2 regions of the Pseudonocardia sp. T1-2H genome follow, and region 1 is predicted to be linked to the other one. Evidence: riboswitches for the same ligand, from Rfam matches in the RefSeq annotation. Region 1 holds a riboswitch; the other holds the start of a gene.

What was found. A riboswitch is a leader RNA that binds a small molecule or an ion and turns the genes downstream of it on or off. The one in region 1 is predicted to bind glycine.
Region 2: linked by a shared signal. The riboswitch ahead of gcvT (glycine cleavage system aminomethyltransferase GcvT) and the one ahead of gcvP (aminomethyl-transferring glycine dehydrogenase) in region 1 are both predicted to bind glycine.

The regions. Positions count from the first base shown of each region.
Region 1 covers NZ_JBBPCL010000001.1:3,099,027-3,109,079, forward strand. The annotation lists gene WBK50_RS15390 (acetolactate synthase large subunit) at 62-1,657, opposite strand; gene WBK50_RS15395 (FAD-binding oxidoreductase) at 1,654-3,036, opposite strand; gene WBK50_RS15400 (OsmC family protein) at 3,039-3,548, opposite strand; gene WBK50_RS15405 (CDP-alcohol phosphatidyltransferase family protein) at 3,649-4,272, shown strand; partial or broken gene gcvH (glycine cleavage system protein GcvH) at 4,282-4,682, shown strand; gene garA (glycogen accumulation regulator GarA) at 4,807-5,259, shown strand; gene WBK50_RS15420 (bifunctional nuclease family protein) at 5,405-5,881, shown strand; gene WBK50_RS15425 (MerR family transcriptional regulator) at 6,091-6,669, shown strand; gene WBK50_RS35150 (YiaA/YiaB family inner membrane protein) at 6,572-6,856, opposite strand; glycine riboswitch at 6,986-7,088, shown strand; gene gcvP (aminomethyl-transferring glycine dehydrogenase) at 7,261-10,053, shown strand, end outside.
Region 2 covers NZ_JBBPCL010000001.1:1,080,789-1,090,841, forward strand. The annotation lists gene WBK50_RS05485 (acyl-CoA dehydrogenase family protein) at 1-906, opposite strand, end outside; gene pruA (L-glutamate gamma-semialdehyde dehydrogenase) at 1,170-2,798, opposite strand; partial or broken gene WBK50_RS05495 (proline dehydrogenase family protein) at 2,819-3,744, opposite strand; gene WBK50_RS05500 (PucR family transcriptional regulator) at 3,856-4,989, shown strand; gene glyA (serine hydroxymethyltransferase) at 5,081-6,373, opposite strand; gene gcvH (glycine cleavage system protein GcvH) at 6,370-6,759, opposite strand; gene gcvT (glycine cleavage system aminomethyltransferase GcvT) at 6,773-7,873, opposite strand; glycine riboswitch at 7,931-8,026, opposite strand; glycine riboswitch at 8,027-8,115, opposite strand; gene WBK50_RS05520 (STAS domain-containing protein) at 8,436-8,813, shown strand; gene WBK50_RS05525 (acyl carrier protein) at 8,952-9,191, shown strand; gene WBK50_RS05530 (NAD(P)H-hydrate dehydratase) at 9,507-10,053, opposite strand, start outside.

The DNA.
Region 1 (10,053 bases):
CCGAAACGCCGACCAGCCGCGCCGAGTGGTGAGACCAGCGGTCGGGCGGGGCCGGGCCGCCTCAGGGAGCCAGCGGCGGGACGAGGGCCTCCACCAGGTGCGGACCGGGCTCGGCGGCCGCCCGGCGCAGCGCGTCCGCGAGCTCCTCGGCCGTCGTCACCCGCACCGCCGGAACCCCCATGCCGGCCGCGATCGAGACGAAGTCCAGCCGCGGGTCCCCGAGGTCCAGCAGCCGCCGGGCCGGGGAACCCGCCGCCGGGGCGGTCGCGCCCACGTTCGCGAGCTCGAGGCGCAGGATCGCGTAGGCGGCGTTGTTGAAGACGATCGTGGTGACGTCCAGCTGCTCACGGGCGTGCGTCCACAGTGCGGAGATCGTGTACATCGCGCTCCCGTCCGCCTCCAGGCACCAGACGGGCCGGTCCGGGCAGGCGACGGCGGCGCCCGTCGCGGCAGGCAGGCCGTAGCCGATGGCGCCGCCGGTGAGGGTCAGCACGTCGTGCCGGGGCGCGCCGGCCGTCATGGCGGGGAGCGCGAAACCCGACGTCACCGACTCGTCGACGACGATCGCCCGCTCCGGCAGCAGCGCCCCGACCACCTGCGCCACGGACTGCGCGGTCAGCTCGCCGCTCGGCAGCCCGGGCCGGGCGGGCCCGGCGAGGACCGGTTCGGCGTCCCCGGCGACGAGGTCCGCGATTGCCCGCAGCCCGGCCGCGCCGGGTCCGCCGTGCGGGGCCACCTCGTGCACCTCGCAGCCCTCGGGGAAGAGCACGCTCGGCGTGTCCGGGTAGCCGAAGAAGCTGACGGGCGCGGCGGCCCCGGCGAGGATCAGGTGCCGGGTGCCGGCGAGCTGGCGCAGCGCGCCCTGCACGGCGTAGGCGAGCCGCTCGAAGGCCGGCAGGCCCACCCCGCGCTCGTGCCGGGCGGGGAAGGTCTCGACCAGGACCTGGGCGCCGGTGGCGGCCGCGATCCGGCTCGCTGCCAGCAGGCCGTCCTCGCGGGTGGCGTCGCCGCCGATCAGGATCGTGCAGCGCTCGCCCCCGGTCGTCGACCCCAGCGCCTTGGCCGCGGCCTCCAGCGCGTCGGCGTCCAGCGCGCCGCGGCCGAGCGGGGTGCCCGGGGTGACCCCGGCGGGCGCGCAGCCCTCGTCCTCGGTCCAGGAGACGTCCGCCGGCAGGATCAGCGTGGCAACCTGCCCGGCCGCCTGTATCCCGCCGCCGACGGCCGCGGCGACGGCGTCCGCCGCGTCCGGTCCGACCTCCGCCGGGCTCGCGCTGCGCCGCACCCAGCCGGAGACGGCCCCGGCGACCGCGTCGATGTCCGACTCCAGCGGTGCGTCCAGCGGCTTGTGGAACGTCGCGTGGTCCCCGACCACGTTCACCACCGGCGAGCCGGCGCGGCGGGCGTTGTGCAGGTTCGCCACGCCGTTGCCGAGCCCCGGGCCGAGGTGCAGCAGCGTCGCCGCCGGCTTCCCGGCCATCCGGGCGTAGCCGTCCGCCGCGCCCGTCGCCACGCCCTCGAACAGGGTCAGCACCCCGCGCATCTGCGGGACCGCGTCCAAGGCCGCGACGAAATGCATCTCGGACGTGCCGGGGTTGGCGAAGCAGACGTCCACACCGCCGTCGACGAGTGTGCGCAGGAGCGCTTCCGCGCCGTTCATGTCGTGTCCTCCGGGGACGGGGAGATCTCGGGGTTGAGGATGCCGTGCGGGTCGAACGCCGCCTTCACCCGCGCGAGCAGGGCGAGCGTCACCGGGTCGGTGAGCTCCCGGTGGTGGCGGCGCTTGCTCCGCCCGATGCCGTGCTCACCCGAGATCAGGCCGCCCAGCTCCCGCCCGGCCCGGAAGACCTCGCCCAGCAGGCGGTGACGGGTGTCGTCGTCGGGCTCGAAGACGGACAGGTGGACGTTCCCGTCCCCGGCGTGGCCGCAGCCCGCCAGCCGGGAGCCGTACCGCTCGGCGATCTCCCCGGCCCGCCGCAGGAACTCGGGCATCGCGGCGCGGGGCACGACGACGTCGACGATGTCCGCGGCACCCATCGCGCGCACCGTCCAGAACGCGCGCTCCCGCGCCTCGACGAGCCGGCGCGCGGCCGGCCCCGGCAGCACGTAGGCGTCGGTCGCGCCGAGGCCGGCGAGCAGCGTGCCCAGCCGCTCGACGTCGGTGTCGAGCCGGTCCTTCGCGCCGTTCTCCAGCATCACCAGGAGGTAGGCGTCCGAGCCCGCGCGGACCCCGTCGGGGAGCCCGAGCTCGAGGTCCTCGGCCCGGGTGATCGCGTTCATCGTGGCCGTGTCCAGGTACTCCAGGATCAGCGGCCCGACCCCGGACGCGACGACCTTCGGGACCGCCGCCGCCACCTCGTCGACCGTGGGGAACGGCGCCAGGACGGTGGCCTGGTGGGGGAGCCGGGGGTAGAGGCGCAACGTGGCCTCGGTGACGAGCGCGAGGGTGCCCTCGGACCCGACGATCAGCTGGGTGAGGTCGTAGCCGGTGCTGGCCTTGGCGAGCTTGCCGCCGGTGCGCAGCACCTCGCCGGACGGCAGGACGGCCTCGAGCCCCAGGACCTGCTGCCGGGTCGCGCCGTAGCGCACCGCCCGCATGCCGCCCGCGTTCGTCGCGACGTTGCCACCGAGGCTGGAGCCGTTCTCGCCGGGCTGCACCGGGTACGTGAGCCCGTGCGCGGCCGCGGCCCGGTCCAGCTCGGCGAGGGTCACCCCGGGCTGGACGACGGCCACGTGGTTCTCCGTGTCGATCTCCAGTACTCGGTTCATCCGGGCGAAGGAGACGACCAGGGCGCCCTCGGCCGGGACCGCGGCGCCGGACAGGCCGGTGCCGCTGCCCCGCGCGGTGACGGACACGCCGTGCTCGGCCGCGAGCCGCAGGATCGCCGAGACCTCCGCCGTCGAACCCGGGCGGACGACCGCGCACGGGCGCCGCCAGGTGATCGACAACGCCTCGTCGTGCGAGTGGTCCGTCAGCGCGTCGTCCCCCGTGAGGACGTGCGCGGCCCCGACGACGGCGGCCAGGGCGGCCGCGAGCATCCTCAGGCCCCGGTGGAGACGCTGACCTCGGTGGCCGGGTTGCCCTTGATCGTCTGCAGGACGACGCAGTAGCGCTCGGTGAGCTTGATCAGCGACGCCACCTGGTCCTGGTCGGCGGAGGTGTCCAGCGCGAAGGACAGCCGGATGTCCCGGAAGCCGACCGGGGCCTGCTTGTCCACGCCGAGCGTGCCGCGGAAGTCCAGGTCGCCCTCGGCGTGCACCGTCCCGGAGACCTCGAGCCCCATCGACGTCGCGACCGCGCGCAGGGTCACCCCGGCGCACGCGACGAGCGCCTCCAGGAGCATGTCGCCCGAGCAGAGCTGCGTGCCGTCGCCGCCCGTGGCGGGGTGCAGGCCGGCCTCGGCCAGCACGGTCGCGGTCTGCACGCGGCAGGCGACGCCGGTGCCGTCGAGCTCGCCGTCCGCCTTCAGGGTCACGACCGCGGATGCCGGGTCCTCGCGGTACCGCTGCTTCAACGGGCCCTGCACGTCCTTGAGCTTCGTGGCGTCCATGGCCCCATCGTGACCCCGGGAGGGGGCGGAACTCCAGCCGGGCCCGATGATCGCCCGCCCCGACGGCCCGGGTGCCCCTCGGTAGGCTCGGCGTGTGGCAATCCCGGGGACCGGCGAGCAGGACCGGACCGATCGCGTCCTGACCGTCCCGAACCTGCTCAGCGTGCTGCGCCTCGCCGGCGTGCCGCTGTTCCTGTGGCTGCTGCTCGGCCCGCAGGCGGACGGGTGGGCGATCGTCGTGCTCGCCGTGGGCGGGGCGACGGACTGGGCGGACGGCAAGCTCGCCCGGCTGCTGAACCAGTACAGCCGGGTGGGGGAGCTGCTGGACCCCGCCGTCGACCGGCTCTACATCCTCGCCGCGCTGCTCGCCCTCGGCGCCCGCGGCGTCGTGCCGTGGTGGGCGGTGGCGGTGCTGATCGGCCGGGACCTGGTGCTCGGGGTGTGCGTCGTGGTGCTGCGCCGGTACGGCTACGGCCCGTTCCCGGTGACCTACCTGGGCAAGGCCGCGACGTTCCTGCTGCTCTACGCGTTCCCGCTGCTGCTGCTCGGCCAGGCGGACAACGCCTGGGGTCACGTCGCGCTGCCCCTCGGTACGGCCTTCGCGGTCTGGGGCGTGGCGCTCTACCTCTGGTCCGGACTGCTCTACCTGGGCCGGTTCGTGCTCGCGATGCGGGCAGGGCCGGTCGTCGCGGGTGCCGGGACCGGGCGGGGGACGCCGCGTTAGGCTGCCCGCGTGAGTGCCGAGACTTCCGTCCCCGAGGACCTCAGGTACACCGACGCCCACGAATGGGTGCGGGACCTGGGCGGCGGCGTGGTCCGGGTCGGGATCACCGATCACGCCCAGGACCAGCTCGGCGATGTCGTGTTCGTGCAGCTCCCCACCGTGGGGGACACGATCGCGGCGGGCGCGGCCATCGGCGAGGTCGAGTCCACGAAGTCGGTCTCGGACATCTACGCGCCGGTGGCCGGTGAGGTCGTCGCTGTGAACGACGCGCTCGAGGCGAACCCCGAGTCGTCAACACGGGCGCCTACGACACGGGCTGGATCGTCGAGCTGAGGCTCGACGACGGGGCGGACGCGCTCGCCGATCTTCTCGACGCGGCCGCCTACCGGCAGCTGACCGGCGGGTCCTGACCCACCGGGTCAGGAGCGACACGATAGGTTCGTCCGACATCGTCCGGCGGTGCCGCCACGTGGCCGGCCGGACACGATCCCGGCGAACCGACCGGGACAGACCATCGCAGGAGGAGACCCCGAGGTGACCACGAACGACGGGCCCGGCGTCCCGCCGGAGCGTTCCCCCGAGACCACGTCGGTCTTCCGGGCGGACTTCCTGGCCGACGTCGAGCCACCGGCCCAGGAAGCGCCGGTCTCCGGTGTCGACGCGCTGCCCCCGGGATCCGCGCTGCTCGTGGTCAAGCGCGGGCCGAACGCCGGATCCCGGTTCCTGCTGGACCGCCCGACGACGAGCGCCGGCCGCCACCCGGACAGCGACATCTTCCTCGACGACGTGACCGTCTCCCGGCGGCACGCGGAGTTCCGCCGGGACTCCGGCGAGTTCGTCGTCGTGGACGTCGGCAGCCTCAACGGCACCTACGTGAACCGCGAGCCGGTCGACACGGCCGTCCTCGCGAACGGTGACGAGGTCCAGATCGGCAAGTTCCGGCTGGTCTTCCTCACCGGTCCGCGCGAACCCGGCGCGGGGGGCTGACCTCCTCCGACGGTGCGGACGCCCGGCCAGGGCGGTCGCGCACCGGGGGACGAACGCCACCGAACGCCCCGTCCGGAGGCGCGCGTTCCCGAGGACTCGCGTGTAGCGTCGACCATGTTGCGACCAGGGGTGAGGAGGCGGGCGCATGAGTGAGATGCGCGTCGTGGGAGTCAGGGTCGAACTGCCCGCCAACCAGCCCATCCTCCTGCTGCGGGAGACGTCCGGTGACCGCTACCTGCCGATCTGGATCGGTTCGGTCGAGGCCACTGCGATCGCCCTCGAGCAGCAGGGGGTCAAGCCCGCCCGACCGCTCACGCACGACCTGCTCAAGGACGTGATCGGCGCGCTGGGCCGGCGGCTGGAACAGGTGCGGATCACGGACCTTCAGGAAGGCACCTTCTACGCCGAGCTGATCTTCGACGGGGGCATCACCGTGTCCGCCCGGCCGAGCGACTCGGTCGCGCTCGCCCTGCGGGTCGGCGTGCCGATCCACGCGGACGAGAGCGTGCTGGCCGAGGCCGGTCTGGTGATCCCGGACGAGCAGGAGGACGAGGTCGAGAAGTTCCGCGAGTTCCTCGACTCCGTGTCCCCGGAGGACTTCCGGGGAGCCCAGCCGGGCTGAGTCCCCGGACCCTCGTCGAAGGAGCGCGGGACCCCCGGGGTGCGGCGATCAGGTGTTGATCGACGACACGCCGGGGGAGCAGGACCGGTGGCGGCGTGGCACGTTGACCCTGGGCGTGCGGCCGCTTACCGTCGGCGGAGACATCATCGAGGCGGTGGTCGTCGGCGCGGGGATCCTTCCCCGGTCGCCGCGACCGGGGAAGGAGTGCCGTGGACGGGTCGTCCTCAGACGCCCCCGGACAGGGCGAGCTCTTCCCGGACCCGCTGGTCGGTGAGGGGCTCGACGGGATGCCGGACCAGCTGGTCGGGTTCCGCGGTCCCACGGCCTGTCAGGTCGTCGGCATCACCTACCGCCAGTTGGACTACTGGGCCCGCACCGGGCTCGTCGTGCCCTCCATCCGGGGTGCGGCCGGTTCCGGCAGCCAGCGGCTCTACTCCTTCAAGGACGTCCTCGTCCTGAAGGTCGTCAAGCGACTGCTCGACGCCGGTGTGTCCCTGCAGAACATCCGGGTCGCCGTGGAACACCTGCGGCGCCGCGGGATAAGAGATCTCGCCGGCATCACGCTCTTCAGCGACGGCACCACCGTGTACGAGTGCGCCTCGCCGGAGGAGGTCGTGGACCTCCTGCAGGGCGGCCAGGGGGTCTTCGGGATCGCGGTCTCCGGCGCGATGCGCGAGATCAGCGGCTCGATCAAGGACTTCCCGGTCGAGCGTGCGGACGGTGGCACGGTCGACGAGACGCCCGAGGACGAGCTCTCCCGCCGCCGGGCCCGCCGCGCCATCTCGTAACGAACCGCGGCCCCTCGATCGCGTCCGCGTTGCGGAACGGGTCGTGTTCGGCCGGCAGCTTCTCCAGTCTCGCCTGCTCGACACGGTTCACCACCGTCAGGCTCTCCTGCTTGTCGCGGACGCACTTCGCCGGCGTGAACGCGGACGTCGTCACGTACAGCACCGCGATGCCCAGGAAACCGCGCACCCACGGGCAGGTACACGATGCCGCGGGAACTCTGCCCTGTGCTCGTCATGCCCGGAACTGTGTCGAGAATCCGCCCGGTGATCCTCGGTGGAACTACGGGAGTTGCCGTTAAGCTGATCCCGTAGTCGCCGATCCCGCGCGGGAGAGACCCGGCCCGGAGCACTCCGGAGCAGGGCGCCGAAGGAGCAAATCCTCCCCGGAACCTCTCAGGCACCCGGACCGCGTGGGCGAGACGCCTCTGGAAAGCGATGCCGGTCGTCCGCGACCGGCCTCCGCCGACGGGGAAAGCCCTGCTCAGCCGGGGTGAATCTCTCAGGCCCCCGGGTATCCGGGGATCGACAGAGGGGGAGGGCAGCACGCCCGTAGTCGTCCTGCCCCACCGTCCCGCCCCCGGAGGCCGTCCTGTGACCGACCCCGTATCGCCGTCCGCACCGGCCCTCTTCGCGCTCGAGGAGAGCACCCCGTTCGTCGACCGGCACATCGGGCCCCGCCCGGCCGAGCTCGCCCGCATGCTCGACGCGATCGGCGCAGGATCCCTCGAGGACCTGGCGGACCGTGCCCTCCCGCCCAGCATCCGGGACACCGAGGCCGTCGCCACGACGATCCCCGCCCCGGCGTCGGAGACGGACATGCTCGCCGAGCTCCGCGGGATCGCCGCCCGCAACACCGTGACCGTCCCGATGATCGGTCTCGGCTACTCGGGGACGCTCACCCCGCCGGTCATCCGGCGGCATGTGCTGGAGAACCCCGCCTGGTACACGGCCTACACGCCCTACCAGCCGGAGATCAGCCAGGGCCGGCTCGAGGCGCTGCTCGCCTTCCAGACGATGGTCGCGGACCTCACCGGGCTCCCCGTCGCCGGCGCCTCCCTGCTCGACGAGGCCACGGCCGCCGCCGAGGCGATGACCCTGCTGCGCCGGGCGGGGAAGTCGAAGAGCCCGCGGTTCGTGGTGGACGCGGACACCCTGCCGCAGACGATCGAGGTCCTGCGCACCCGCGCCGTCCCGCTGGGGATCGAGCTGGTGGTCGCGGACCTCTCCGGCGGTCTGCCGGAGGGCGAGCTCTACGGCCTGCTCCTCTCCTACCCGGGCGCCTCCGGGCAGGTCGTGGACCCGCGGGCGTTGATCGAGGAGGCCCACGCGAGGGGCGCGCTCGTCGCCGTCGCGGCGGACCTGCTCGGTCTCACCCTGCTCACCCCGCCCGGGGAGCTCGGCGCGGACGCGGCCGTCGGCACCACGCAGCGCTTCGGCGTCCCGCTGGGCTTCGGCGGGCCGCACGCGGGCTACCTGTCGGTGCAGCAGCAGTTCGCACGCCAGCTGCCCGGCCGGCTCGTCGGCGTCTCCCGGGACGCGGACGGCAACCCCGCGCTGCGGCTCGCCCTGCAGACCCGGGAGCAGCACATCCGCCGGGAGAAGGCGACGTCGAACATCTGCACCGCGCAGGTGCTGCTCGCCGTCGTCGCGGCCTGCTACGCCGTCTACCACGGCCCGGAGGGGCTCAAGCGGATCGCGCTGCGGGCCCACCGGATGGCGTCGGTGCTGGCCGGCGGCCTGCGGGACGGCGGCGTCGACGTCGTGCACGACGGGTTCTTCGACACCGTCGTCGCGTCGGTACCCGGCCGCGCCGCGGATGTCGTGGCGGCCGCGCACGACGCCGGCCTCGCGCTGCGCCTGATCTCCGACGACGAGGTGGGCGTCTCCTGCTCCGAGGTCACCACGGTCGCGCACCTGACCTTGGTGTGGCAGGCGTTCGGCGTGACCGTCGCGGACGTCGCGGCGCTCGACGCGGGCACGGTGGACGCGCTGCCGTCGTCGCTGGTCCGCGAGTCCGGGTACCTGACCCACCCGACGTTCCACGAGTTCCGCTCCGAGACCTCGCTGATGCGCTGGCTGCGCCGCCTCGCCGACGCGGACCTCGCGCTGGACCGGACCATGATCCCGCTGGGCTCCTGCACGATGAAGCTCAACGCCGCCGCGGAGATGGAGCCGATCACCTGGCCCGAGTTCGCGGACCTGCACCCGTTCGCTCCGAAGGCGGACACCGAGGGCTCGCTCGAGCTCATCGCGCAGCTGGAGCGCTGGCTCGCGGAGCTGACCGGGTACGCCGCGGTCTCGGTGCAGCCCAACGCCGGCAGCCAGGGCGAGCTCGCCGGGCTGCTCGCGATCGCGGCCTACCACCGCTCCCGCGGCGACGACCAACGGACGGTCTGCCTCATCCCGTCCAGCGCGCACGGGACCAACGCTGCGTCCGCCGTCATGGCCGGGATGCGGGTCGTGGTGGTCGGGACCGACGCGCAGGGGAACGTCGATCTCGACGACCTGCACGCCAAGATCGACGCGCACCGGGACGCGCTCGCCGCGCTGATGATCACCTATCCGTCGACGCACGGGGTGTACGAGACCGAGGTCCGCGCCGTCTGCGACGCGGTGCACTCCGCGGGCGGACAGGTCTACGTCGACGGCGCGAACCTGAACGCGCTGGTCGGGCTCGCCCGGCCGGGGGCGTTCGGCGGCGACGTCAGCCACCTGAACCTGCACAAGACGTTCTGCATCCCGCACGGCGGCGGTGGTCCCGGGGTCGGCCCGGTGGCCGTCGCCGAGCACCTGGTGCCGTTCCTGCCGGGCCGCGGGCTCGTGGGTGCGGTGTCCGCCGCGCCGCACGGGAGCCCGGGCGTGCTGCCGATCTCGTGGGCGTACATCCGGATGATGGGCGTCGACGGCCTGCGCCGCGCGACCCTGACCGCGGTGGCCGCCGCGAACTACGTCGCGAAGCGCCTCGGCGAGTACTACCCGGTCCTGTACGCCGGCCGGGACGGGGCCGTCGCGCACGAGTGCATCCTGGACCTGCGGGGGATCACCAAGGAGTCCGGCGTGACCGTCGACGACGTCGCGAAGCGGCTCGCGGACTACGGCCTGCACGCGCCGACGATGTCGTTCCCGGTGGCCGGCACGCTGATGGTCGAGCCGACCGAGAGCGAGGACCTCGCGGAGATCGACCGCTTCGTCGACGCGATGATCGGGATCCGGGACGAGATCCGCCGGGTCCAGGCGGGGGAGTGGCCGGTGGACGACAACCCCCTGCGCGGCGCCCCGCACACCGCGGCGTGCCTCGTCGACAAGTGGGACCGCCCGTACTCCCGGGACCTCGCCGCCTACCCGACGGGGGCCGTCCCCGGGGTGCACGACCGCAAGGTGTGG
Region 2 (10,053 bases), 2.0 Mb from region 1:
GTCCGTGGCCTGCAAGGCGGCGTGCAGGGCCCCGGCGTGGGCGAGCTGGTGGGGGTCCGGTCCACGGTCCCGGAGCAGGGCGAACAGGTCGTCGACGATCCCGGCGGCACCACCGAGCCACACCGCGGCCACGCCCGCGCCACCCCACCAGAAGCCGGGCCGGTCGGTGTAGAAACCGGGGTCGCCGAGCAGCGCGTCGTCCGCGACGGCGACACCGTGGAACTCGACGTCCAGGGTGTCGCTGGCGCGCATCCCGGCCGTGTTCCAGGAGTCGTCGATCCGACGAATGCCCGGGTCGTCGAGGCGCACGTCGACCAGCCGCATGCCCGACGGGCCGGACGCGACGACCAGGGCCCGGTCGAGGTCGTGCGCGCCGGAGCAGAAACGCACCGTGCCCCGCAGCTTCCAGGCACCGGCTCCGCCGGTGAGCTCGCCGCCGGTGCCCCCGGACCGCGCGGCCCACACGCCGTAGAGCATGCCGGGCTCGGGGGTGCCGCCCGCGTCGTCGAGGATCGCGACGGCGTCCGCGTGGCCCTCGGCGAGCCGGGCCAGAGGGAGGTCGGAGCGGCCCCAGCGGGCGAGTGTCGCCCACCGCGCGGCGGTCGCACCGTGGCCGGGGCGGGGTAGGTCCAGCCCGCCCTCCCGGAGGAGGCCGGCGAGCCGTTCGGGGGCGGTACCCCGGACGGGGGCGGCGCGGACGGGTCGAGGAGCGCGAACGGGGCCGGTTCCATGAACAGGGACATCTCCTGGTCGAGCGGTGCGCCGAGCTGCGGGCCGAGCCGGCCTCCCTCGATCTTCACCGCGGGACGGGAAGCCCGCCACCGGAGATGTCCGGGCGGTGGGGTCCAGAGCCCCCGGGCCGGGGCGGTGCCCCCGGATCATGTCCACCAAGATTCTGGAAAGCATCGACGTCACCGTTGCGGTGAGCCGGTTCAGGTTGCACAGCTTCGGAGGACGGCCTGCCCCTTCGGCGCGGGCCGTCGCCGTGTTCACCGAGGGCGCGCCGTCGCCGTGGTCACCGAGTTCGGCGCCACGGCGATCCGTGCTCACCGCTCGCGACCCGGGACCGGCCACGGTCGGCCGGCGAGGGGTCGCGCACGGCGATCAAGAGGGTCTCGGGCCGAGCAGGCGTTCCGCCGGCCCGCCGGACCAGCGCGGTGAGAAGAGCGTCAGCCCATGTGCGGGTACGTGTGCCCGATCGGCGGCACCATGGTCTCCTTGATCGCGCGCGGGCTCGTCCAGCGCTGGACGTTGAGCATCGAGCCGGCCTTGTCGTTGGTGCCCGAGGCCCGGCTGCCGCCGAAGGGCTGGCGGGAGACGATCGACCCCGTCGGGCGGTCGTTGACGTAGAAGTTGCCGGCGGCGTGCCGCAGCGCCCGGTGCGCGTCCTCCACCGCGGCGCGGTCGGTCGCGAAGACCGCGCCGGTCAGGGCGTACGGGCTGGTCGAGTCGACGAGGTCGAGCGTCTCCGGCCACGCATCGTCGTCGTAGACGTGCACCGCGAGGATCGGGCCGAAGTACTCGGTCGTGAACGCCTCGTCGAGCGGGTCCGTGCCGACCAGGACCGTCGGGTCGACGAACCAGCCCACGCTGTCGTCGCAGCCCCCGCCGACGAGGACCTCCAGGCTGTCCGTGTTCTTGGCGCGGTCCAGGGCGGCGCGGTGCCGGTCGAACGCGCGGGCGTCGATCACGGCGCCGCCGAAGTTCGCGAAGTCCGCGACGTCGCCGTACCGCAGCGAGCGCGTGACCTCGGCGAGCTCGTCCCGCAGGCCGCCGCGCCAGAGGCTCCGCGGCACGTACGCGCGCGAGGCGGCCGAGCACTTCTGGCCCTGGTACTCGAACGCGCCGCGGACGAACGCCGTGGTCAGCGGGGCCGGGTCGGCGGAGGGATGGACGACGATGAAGTCCTTGCCGCCCGTCTCGCCGACGATCCGCGGGTAGCTGCGGTAGCGGTCCAGGTTCTCCCCGATCCTCCGCCAGAGGGTCTTGAACGTGGCGGCCGAGCCGGTGAAGTGCAGGCCCGCGAAGCCCGGGTCGGTGAGCGCGACGCGGGAGACCGCGAGGCCGTCGCCGGTCACCATGTTGATCACGCCGGGCGGCAGGCCGGCCGCCTCGAGCAGGCGCATCGTGAAGTGTGCGGCGAACTGCTGGGTGGGCGTCGGCTTCCAGACGACCGTGTTGCCCATCAGCGCGGGCACGGTCGGCAGGTTCCCGGCGATGGCCGTGAAGTTGAACGGTGCGATGGCGACGACGAAGCCGTCGAGCGGGCGGTAGTCCATCCGGTTCCACTCGCCGGGGACCGAACGCGGCTGCTCGGCGAGCACCCGGCGGGCGTAGTGGACGTTGAAGCGCAGGAAGTCGATCAGCTCGCAGGCGGCGTCGATCTCGGCCTGCTGCACGGACTTCGACTGCCCCAGCATCGTCGCGGCGTTGAGCGTGTCACGCCACGGCCCGGCGAGCAGGTCCGCGGCGCGCAGGAAGATCGCGGCGCGCTCGTCGAAGGGGAGGGCGGCCCAGTCCCGGGCGGCGTCCCGGGCGGCGCGGACCGAGTCGGCGACGTCCGCGTCGGTGGCGTTCGCCGACGTCCCGAGGACCGACGAGTGCAGGTGCGGCTCGACGACGTCGAAGCGCTCGCCACCGGCCATCCGGCGGTGTCCGGCGATGGTCTGGGTCAGCTCGATCCCGGCGCCGCGCAGCTCGGCGACCTTGTTCTGCAGCGACTCCCGCTCGGCGGTGCCGGGGGCGTAGGTGCGGACCGGCTCGTTCGCCGGCTCCGGAACGGTGGTGACGGCATCCATCGAGAAGACCTCCTCGGGTGTCAGCGGGAGAGCAGGGACCGGGCGAAGAACGCCAGGTTGGCGGGGCGCTCGGCGAGGCGCCGCATGAAGTAGCCGTACCAGTCCGCGCCGTAGGGCAGGTACACGCGCATCTGCGATCCCGACGCGGCGATCCGCTCCTGCTCGGCGACGCGGATGCCGTAGAGCATCTGGAACTCGTGGTCGTCGGGCGTGCGGCCGTGCTCGGCGACGAGCGCGCGGGCGGCGTCGATCATCGCGGCGTCGTGCGTGGCGACCATCGGGTACCCGGGTCCGGCGAGGAGCACGCCCAGGCACCGCACGTAGGACTCGTCCACGTCGGCCTTCGCGGAGAACGCGACGGACGCGGGCTCCGCGTAGGCGCCCTTGACCAGGCGTACCCGCGATCCCGGCCGGGCGAGGTCCGCGCAGTCGGACTCGGTGCGGCGCAGCGCGGACTGCAGCACGGCGCCCAGCCAGGGGTACTCCGCGCGCAGCTCGGTCACGACGGCGAGGGTGGAGTCCACGCCCGTGTGGTCCTCCATGTCGATGGTCGCGGTGGTGCCCGCGCGGGCCGCGGCGGCGCAGATCGCGGCGACGTTGTCCCGGGCGATCGCCGTGCCGTCCCGGGGAGCGCCCGGCCCAGCGCGGAGAGCTTGATCGACACCTCGGCCGAGCCGGCGAGCCCGCGGGACGCCAGGCCGTCGAGCAGGTCGACGTAGGCGTCCCGGCAGGCCGCGGCCTGCGCGGCGTCGAGGGTGTCCTCGCCCAGGTGGTCGAGGGTGACCGACAGGCCCTTCGCGGCCAGCTCGGTGGTGGCGGCGAGGGCGGAGGCGAGGTCGTCCCCGGCGACGAACCGGTCGACCAGTCGTCGGGTCACGGGGGCCGTCGTGACCAGGTGCCGCACGTGCGGACGCCGGGAGACGGCGAGGAGCGTGGAGCCGAACATGCGACCTCCAGAATCCGATGGGAGAACGGTAGGAGTCCGGCGACCTCGAGCCCATGGACAGCAGCTCCACGATTGCGGCGGTTCTTCGTACAGCTGTATGAAGGGCGGGTGATGACCCCGGAGCTGCAGGACGTCGTCGACGACGTGTCCCGGCTCCTCGGCACGCCCGCGATCCTGGAGGACCGGCACTTCAACCTCGTCGCCTTCGGGTCGCACGCCGGTGAGGTGGACGCCGTGCGGCAGCGCTCGATCCTGCAGCGCCGCTCGTCCGCCCGGGTCCAGGAATGGTTCGAGCGGTTCGGGATCGCGACGAGCGAGCGGCCCGTCCGCACGCCCGCGGACGCGGGACTCGCCGTCGTCGCCCGCGTGTGCCTCCCGGCGCGCTGGAACGGCGTCACCTACGGCTACCTCTGGCTGCTCGACGAGCGGCACCGCCTGGACGACGCGAGCCTCGAGCGCGCGATGCCGCGTGCGGCCCGGGCAGGCACGATCATGGCGCAGCAGGCCCGGACCAGGGAAAATCTCGACGCGCAGGTCGGGGAGCTGCTGGCCGGGGACCCGGACACCGTGGAGGCGGCGGCCGCCGAGATCGACCGGCTGGGCGCGATCGGCCGGGACACCCCGGTGTGCGCGGTGACCCTCGAGGTCGACCTGCCCGAGGCGACCCCGCCGCCGCTCAACCTCTGGCGGGTGCCGCGCTCGGTCGTCGCCGCGCTCGTCGACGAGCATGTCCTCCTGCTCGTCCCGGCGGCGCAGGCGCGGGACGTGGCCCGGACGGCGTGGGAGCTCTATGCCCACCGGCTCGACGCCGAGGACCATCCGCGGCTCGTCGCGGGGGTCGGGGCCGCCCGCCCGGACCTGGCGCAGGTCCGCGGAAGCGTCCGGGAGGCCCGGCTCGCCGCGCGGGTGGCGCACGCGGTGCCGCGGCTGCGCGCGGTCGCCGGGTGGGACGAGCTCGGCGTACACCGGCTGCTCGCCTGCGGACCGCGCCCGGCCCTGCGGGACGGGGTGCTCGACGCCGCGGTCGAGCCGCTGTTCGACCATCCCGACCTGGTCGCCACCGCCGCGGCGTTCCTGGACCACGCCGGGAACGTCCAGCGCGCCGCGGCGGAGCTGCGGATCCACCGGCAGACGCTCTACTACCGGCTCCGGCGGATCGAGCAGCTCACCGGCCTGGAGCTGGGGGACGGGCGGGACCGGTTGCGGCTGCACCTGGCGGTGACGCTGTCACCGCTGGTCCGGTGAGGCTGAACCGGCCTCCGCTCGCGTTCCCGCCCGTCCGCTCGCGTCCGGACGCGAGCGGCGCCGCCGGAACGCGAGCGGAGCGACGTGTGCCCTACGCCAGGCCGGGGTAGAGCGGGTGCCGCTTCGCGAGCGTCCGCACCTCGTCCCGGAGCGCGACGATCGACGGGTCGTCCGCGGTGACGCCCTCGGGCAGCAGCAGGGTGCGGGCGATGATGTCCGCGACGTCGGTGAACCCCTCGGTGGTGAACCCACGGGTGGCCAGCGCGGCCGTGCCGATCCGCAGGCCCGAGGTGACCATCGGCGGGCGCGGGTCGAAGGGGACCGCGTTGCGGTTGACCGTGATGTCGACGAAGGCGAGCCGGTCCTCGGCCTGCTTCCCGTCCAGCGCGGCGCCGGCCAGGTCGACCAGGACCAGGTGCACGTCCGTGCCCCCGGTGAGGACCTTGATCCCGGCCGCGGCCAGGTCCTCCCGCACCAGGCGCGCGGCGAGGATCTTCGAACCCTCGATCGTGCGCTGCTGGCGCTCGGCGAACTCCGGCTGCGCGGCCATCTTGAAGGCGGCGGCCTTCGCGGCGATGACGTGTTCGAGCGGCCCGCCCTGCTGGCCCGGGAAGACCGCAGAGTTGATCTTCTTGGCGAGCGCGGCGTCGTTGGTCAGGATGATGCCGCCGCGCGGGCCGCCGAGGGTCTTGTGCGTCGTCGACGTCGTGACGTGCGCGTGCGGCACGGGCGAGGGGTGCAGACCCGCGGCGACCAGGCCGGCGAAGTGGGCCATGTCCACCATCAGGTAGGCGCCGACCTCGTCCGCGATCTCGCGGAAGCGGGCGAAGTCCAGCTGCCGGCTGTAGGCGGACCAACCGGCGATGATCAGCTGCGGGCGGTGCTCCTTGGCGAGGCGCTCGACCTCGTCCATGTCCACCCGCAGGTCCTCCTTGGAGACCTCGTAGGCGGCCACGTTGTAGAGCAGGCCGGAGAAATTGATCTTCATGCCGTGCGTGAGGTGCCCGCCGTGAGCCAGCGACAGGCCCAGGATCGTGTCGCCCGGCTTGATCAGCGCCTGCATGGCCGCGGCGTTGGCCTGCGCGCCCGAGTGCGGCTGGACGTTCGCGAACCCGGCCCCGAACAGCGCCTTGATCCGCTCGATGGCCAGCTTCTCGATCTCGTCGACGAACTCGCAGCCGCCGTAGTAGCGGCGCCCCGGGTAGCCCTCGGCGTACTTGTTGGTGAGCACGGAGCCCTGGGCCTGCATGACCGCGAGCGGCGCGTGGTTCTCCGACGCGATCATCTCGAGGCCGTCCTGCTGGCGGGCGAGCTCGCGCCCGATCAGCTCGGCGACCTCCGGGTCGAAATCGCCCAGCGACGTGTCAAGTACGGACATACTCATCCCTCGTTCTTCGCGCGGTACTCGGCGGCGTCCAGGACCGCACCGAGCTCGGACACGGTGGCGGTGAACAGCCAACCCTCACCGTAAGGGTCCTCGCCCACGAGAGCGGGGTTGTCGGCGAGTGCTGTGTTCACGGTGACAACCGTGCCGGTGGCCGGACTGAAGAGCTCGGACACGGACTTGGTGGACTCGACCTCGCCGCAGGGCTCGCCGGCGGTCAGCTCGGTGCCCGGCTCGGGGAGCTCGACGAACACGATCTCGCCGAGGGCCTCGACGGCGACGGCGGAGAGCCCGATCCGGACCTCGCCGGCGGGTGTTCCGGCGCCGGGTGCGATCGCGATCCACTCGTGGTCGGTGGTGTAGGAGAGGTCGGCGGGAAGGTTCACGGGGGCCTCCGGGTCAGCGGCGGTAGAAGGGGAGGGGAGCGACGGTGTAGGGCTGGCTGCGCCCGCGGACGTCGACCGCGAGCTCGGTGCCGGGCTCGGTGAGCGCGGCGTCGACGTAGGCCAGGGCGATCGGGACGCCGAGGGTCGGCGAGAGCACCCCGGACGTCACCTCGCCGACGGCGGAGCCGTCCGGGCCGAGCACGGCGGAGCCCGCCCGGCCGGCCCGGCGGCCGGTCCCGGTGAGCCCGACGAGCGTGCGCGCCGGCTCCTTCGCGGCCAGTGCGGCGAGCGCGTCGCGGCCCACGAAGTCCTTGTCCAGCGCGACGATCCGGCGCAGGCCTGCGGCGAACGGGTCCGTCGCGGTGGTGAGCTCGTGACCGTAGAGGGCCATCCCGGCCTCGAGGCGCAGCGTGTCCCGGCAGGCGAGCCCGGCGGGCACGAGGCCGTGCGGCGCACCCGCCTCCAGCAGCGCGCGCCAGAGGGCGGGCGCCGACGCGTTCGGCACGTAGAGCTCGAAGCCGTCCTCGCCGGTGTAGCCGGTGCGCGCGAGCAGGACGTCGATCCCGGCGATCGTCGCGGGCTCGGCCGCGTAGTACTTCACGGTGTCGACGACCTCGGCGGCGGCGGGGTCGGCGAGCGCGCGCAGGATCTCCGGCGACGCCGGTCCCTGCACCGCGATCAGCGCCGTCTCCGCGGACCGGTCGACGACCGCGACGTCGAAGCCCCGGGCGCGGCGGATCAGCTCGGCCGCGTCCTGCGCGGCGTTGGCGGCGTTGACGACCACGAGGAAGTGCTCCTCGCCCAGCCGGTAGACGACGAGGTCGTCGAGCACGCCGCCGTCCGGGGCGCAGAGCAGCGAGTACTTGGCCCGCCCGACCTTCACCTTCGACAGCGCCCCGGCCAGGGCGTGGTCCAGCGCGGCGGCCGCCTGCGGCCCGGTGAACTCGACCTCGCCCATGTGGGAGAGGTCGAAGAGCCCGGCGGCCTTGCGGACGGCGTGGTGCTCGGCGAGGTCGCTGCTGTAGCGGACGGGCATCCGCCAGCCGGCGAAGTCCGTGAACGACGCCCCGAGGGCGGCGTGTTCGGCGGCGAGTGGGGTCTCTACGGGGGGCATACGCGCTCTCCGGGGTGGCGGAACGACGGTGGACGGGCGGGCGACGATGGTGCGGCGTCTCCCCGCTCTGTCATGGGACCTGAGAGATTCCGCGGATCGTTCCCGCTTGCCCCGTCGGTGGTCCACCCGAGGGCGGACGCTTTCCAGAGTTGCCTCGCCCCAGCGGTACGGCGGCCTGAGAGTTTTCCGGGGAGGATTGCTCCTACGGCTCTGGAACGAACCAGATCTCCCGCTGGGATTCGAGCGGCGTATGCAGTTGTGGGGCCTGCGGTCGTGATCTGGGCGAACCGTACCGGGGTTCGGCCCGGCACGGGAGTGCGGCGTGGCGGGCTTCTCAGGAACCGGCCCGCGGGGACGGCAGGGTCCCCCGCGCAGCGGCAGCGCTGTCGCCCGGCACGGGGAGGTGGCGGCATCCCGCTGCGGTGCGTACTCTCGCCGCCGAGGTTGGGAACACAGCCCCGCCAGTACGGCGTGCGGGCGTTCCGCCCGGATGCGCCTCCACTGTTCCGGCCCATCGGCCGCCGAGACGCATCGAATCGTCCACGGGAGCGGCAGGAGTTCGATGAACGAGATCCGTGACGTCCCGGACGTCGTCGACTGCCGTGGCCTGTGGGTCGTGGTGTGGCGGTCCGCGGGCTGGACCGGCCTGGACCTGACCGGTGACATCGACCTCGCCAGTGCGCCGGCTCTGGTCGCGACCCTGGACGGGCTGCTGGCCGACGGTGCCCGCCACCTCGCGCTCGACCTGACCTACGTGGACTTCTTCGGGGTGCAGGCCCTCCGCGTGCTCGACGACCTCGAACGACGGTGCCGGCGCCTGCACGGAGGGCTCGTCCTGGTCGAGGTCAGCCCCCACGTCCGCCGGGTCCTCGTCCTGCTGAACGCCGAGCGTCTGCTCGACGCCGTGCTGCCGGAACGCGTGGGCGATCTCCGGCCGTAGCCCCGGGGGGCGACGCACCGGTGGTGGAGACCCCGTGACTCGGCCATCCGGGTAGGACGAGCCGGCGACGGCGGTTCGTCGCGCCCGCGGCGGGTAGCCGCCCTCGTCCGGAACCCACGACCGACGAGGTGATGACCCGTGGCCACAGGTGAGACGGGCTTCAGCGACGTGATCTACGACCTCGTGTCCGTCCAGTACCACTCCCTCAAGGCCGGCCACGACTACGGCCAGTACGTCCGGGACGCCCGCAACGGCGGGTACGAGGACGTCGCCTCCTTCTTCGAGCAGGTCATGAAGGAGGACTCCGACCGGGCCGCACGGTGCCACGAGTTCCTGCGCAAGCTGGAGCCGAAGGAGGACACCGGAGGCAAGGCCTGATCGTCGAGGGCCTGAACCGTGGACGGGGACGGCCGGGCCGCCCGGCCGTCCCCGTCCACGGCGGGCCTCGCGCTCCCGCTAGAAGTCGGGGTCACCGGGCCGCGGCGGCGAGCAGTTGTTCGCGATGGCCAGGTCCCGGGCGGCCCGTTCCGCGGCGTCCTCGCCCTGCTCGTCCGGCCGCTCGGGCTCCGGGGGCGGTCCTGCCGGGGCCGGTCCTCGGCCCGGACGTCGTCGTTGCGGTCCACGTCGTGCATGTCCCCCGGGTACCCGCGCCGCGTGGCGATCATTCGGCCGGCCGCACCACCGGATCGGGCGTCAGCTGCCCCGGTTCTCGCCGAGCTCCTGCTCGATCGGGTTGACCGGCGGCGCCGGCCGCTCCGACGGGTCGGGGGCATTGATCTCGACGGACGAGAGCACCTCCCCGAGGGACCGGTACTCGACGGGCGGGACGCCGCGCAAGGCGCGGATGGTGGCCTCGTCGGCGCCGTTGTGCTCGGCCGTCGCGAGCAGCGCGTCCTTGTCCGCCGGGAAGTCGACGTCCGCGAGGGCGGTGGTGACCGCCGCCTGGGTCGTGACTCGTGTGGACATGGTGCTCCCCCTGTCGTCGGTTCCGCGGACGTGCCGGGATTCCCGCGGGCGGGAGCCCTGCACGCGCACGGTCGCCCCGGCGCTCACCGCATCAGCTCGGCGAGGACGAGGGGCGCCTCGTCGAGGAGCTTCCCGGGCGAGGAACCCCACGTGCGAGATGCGGGCCCCCAGCCGCTCACCGGCGGTGGCGTGCACGTGGGTGGCCCAGCACGCGGCCTGGGCGGGCGAGGCGCCTCGCGCCAGCAGGCCGACGACCAGCCCGGCGAGGACGTCG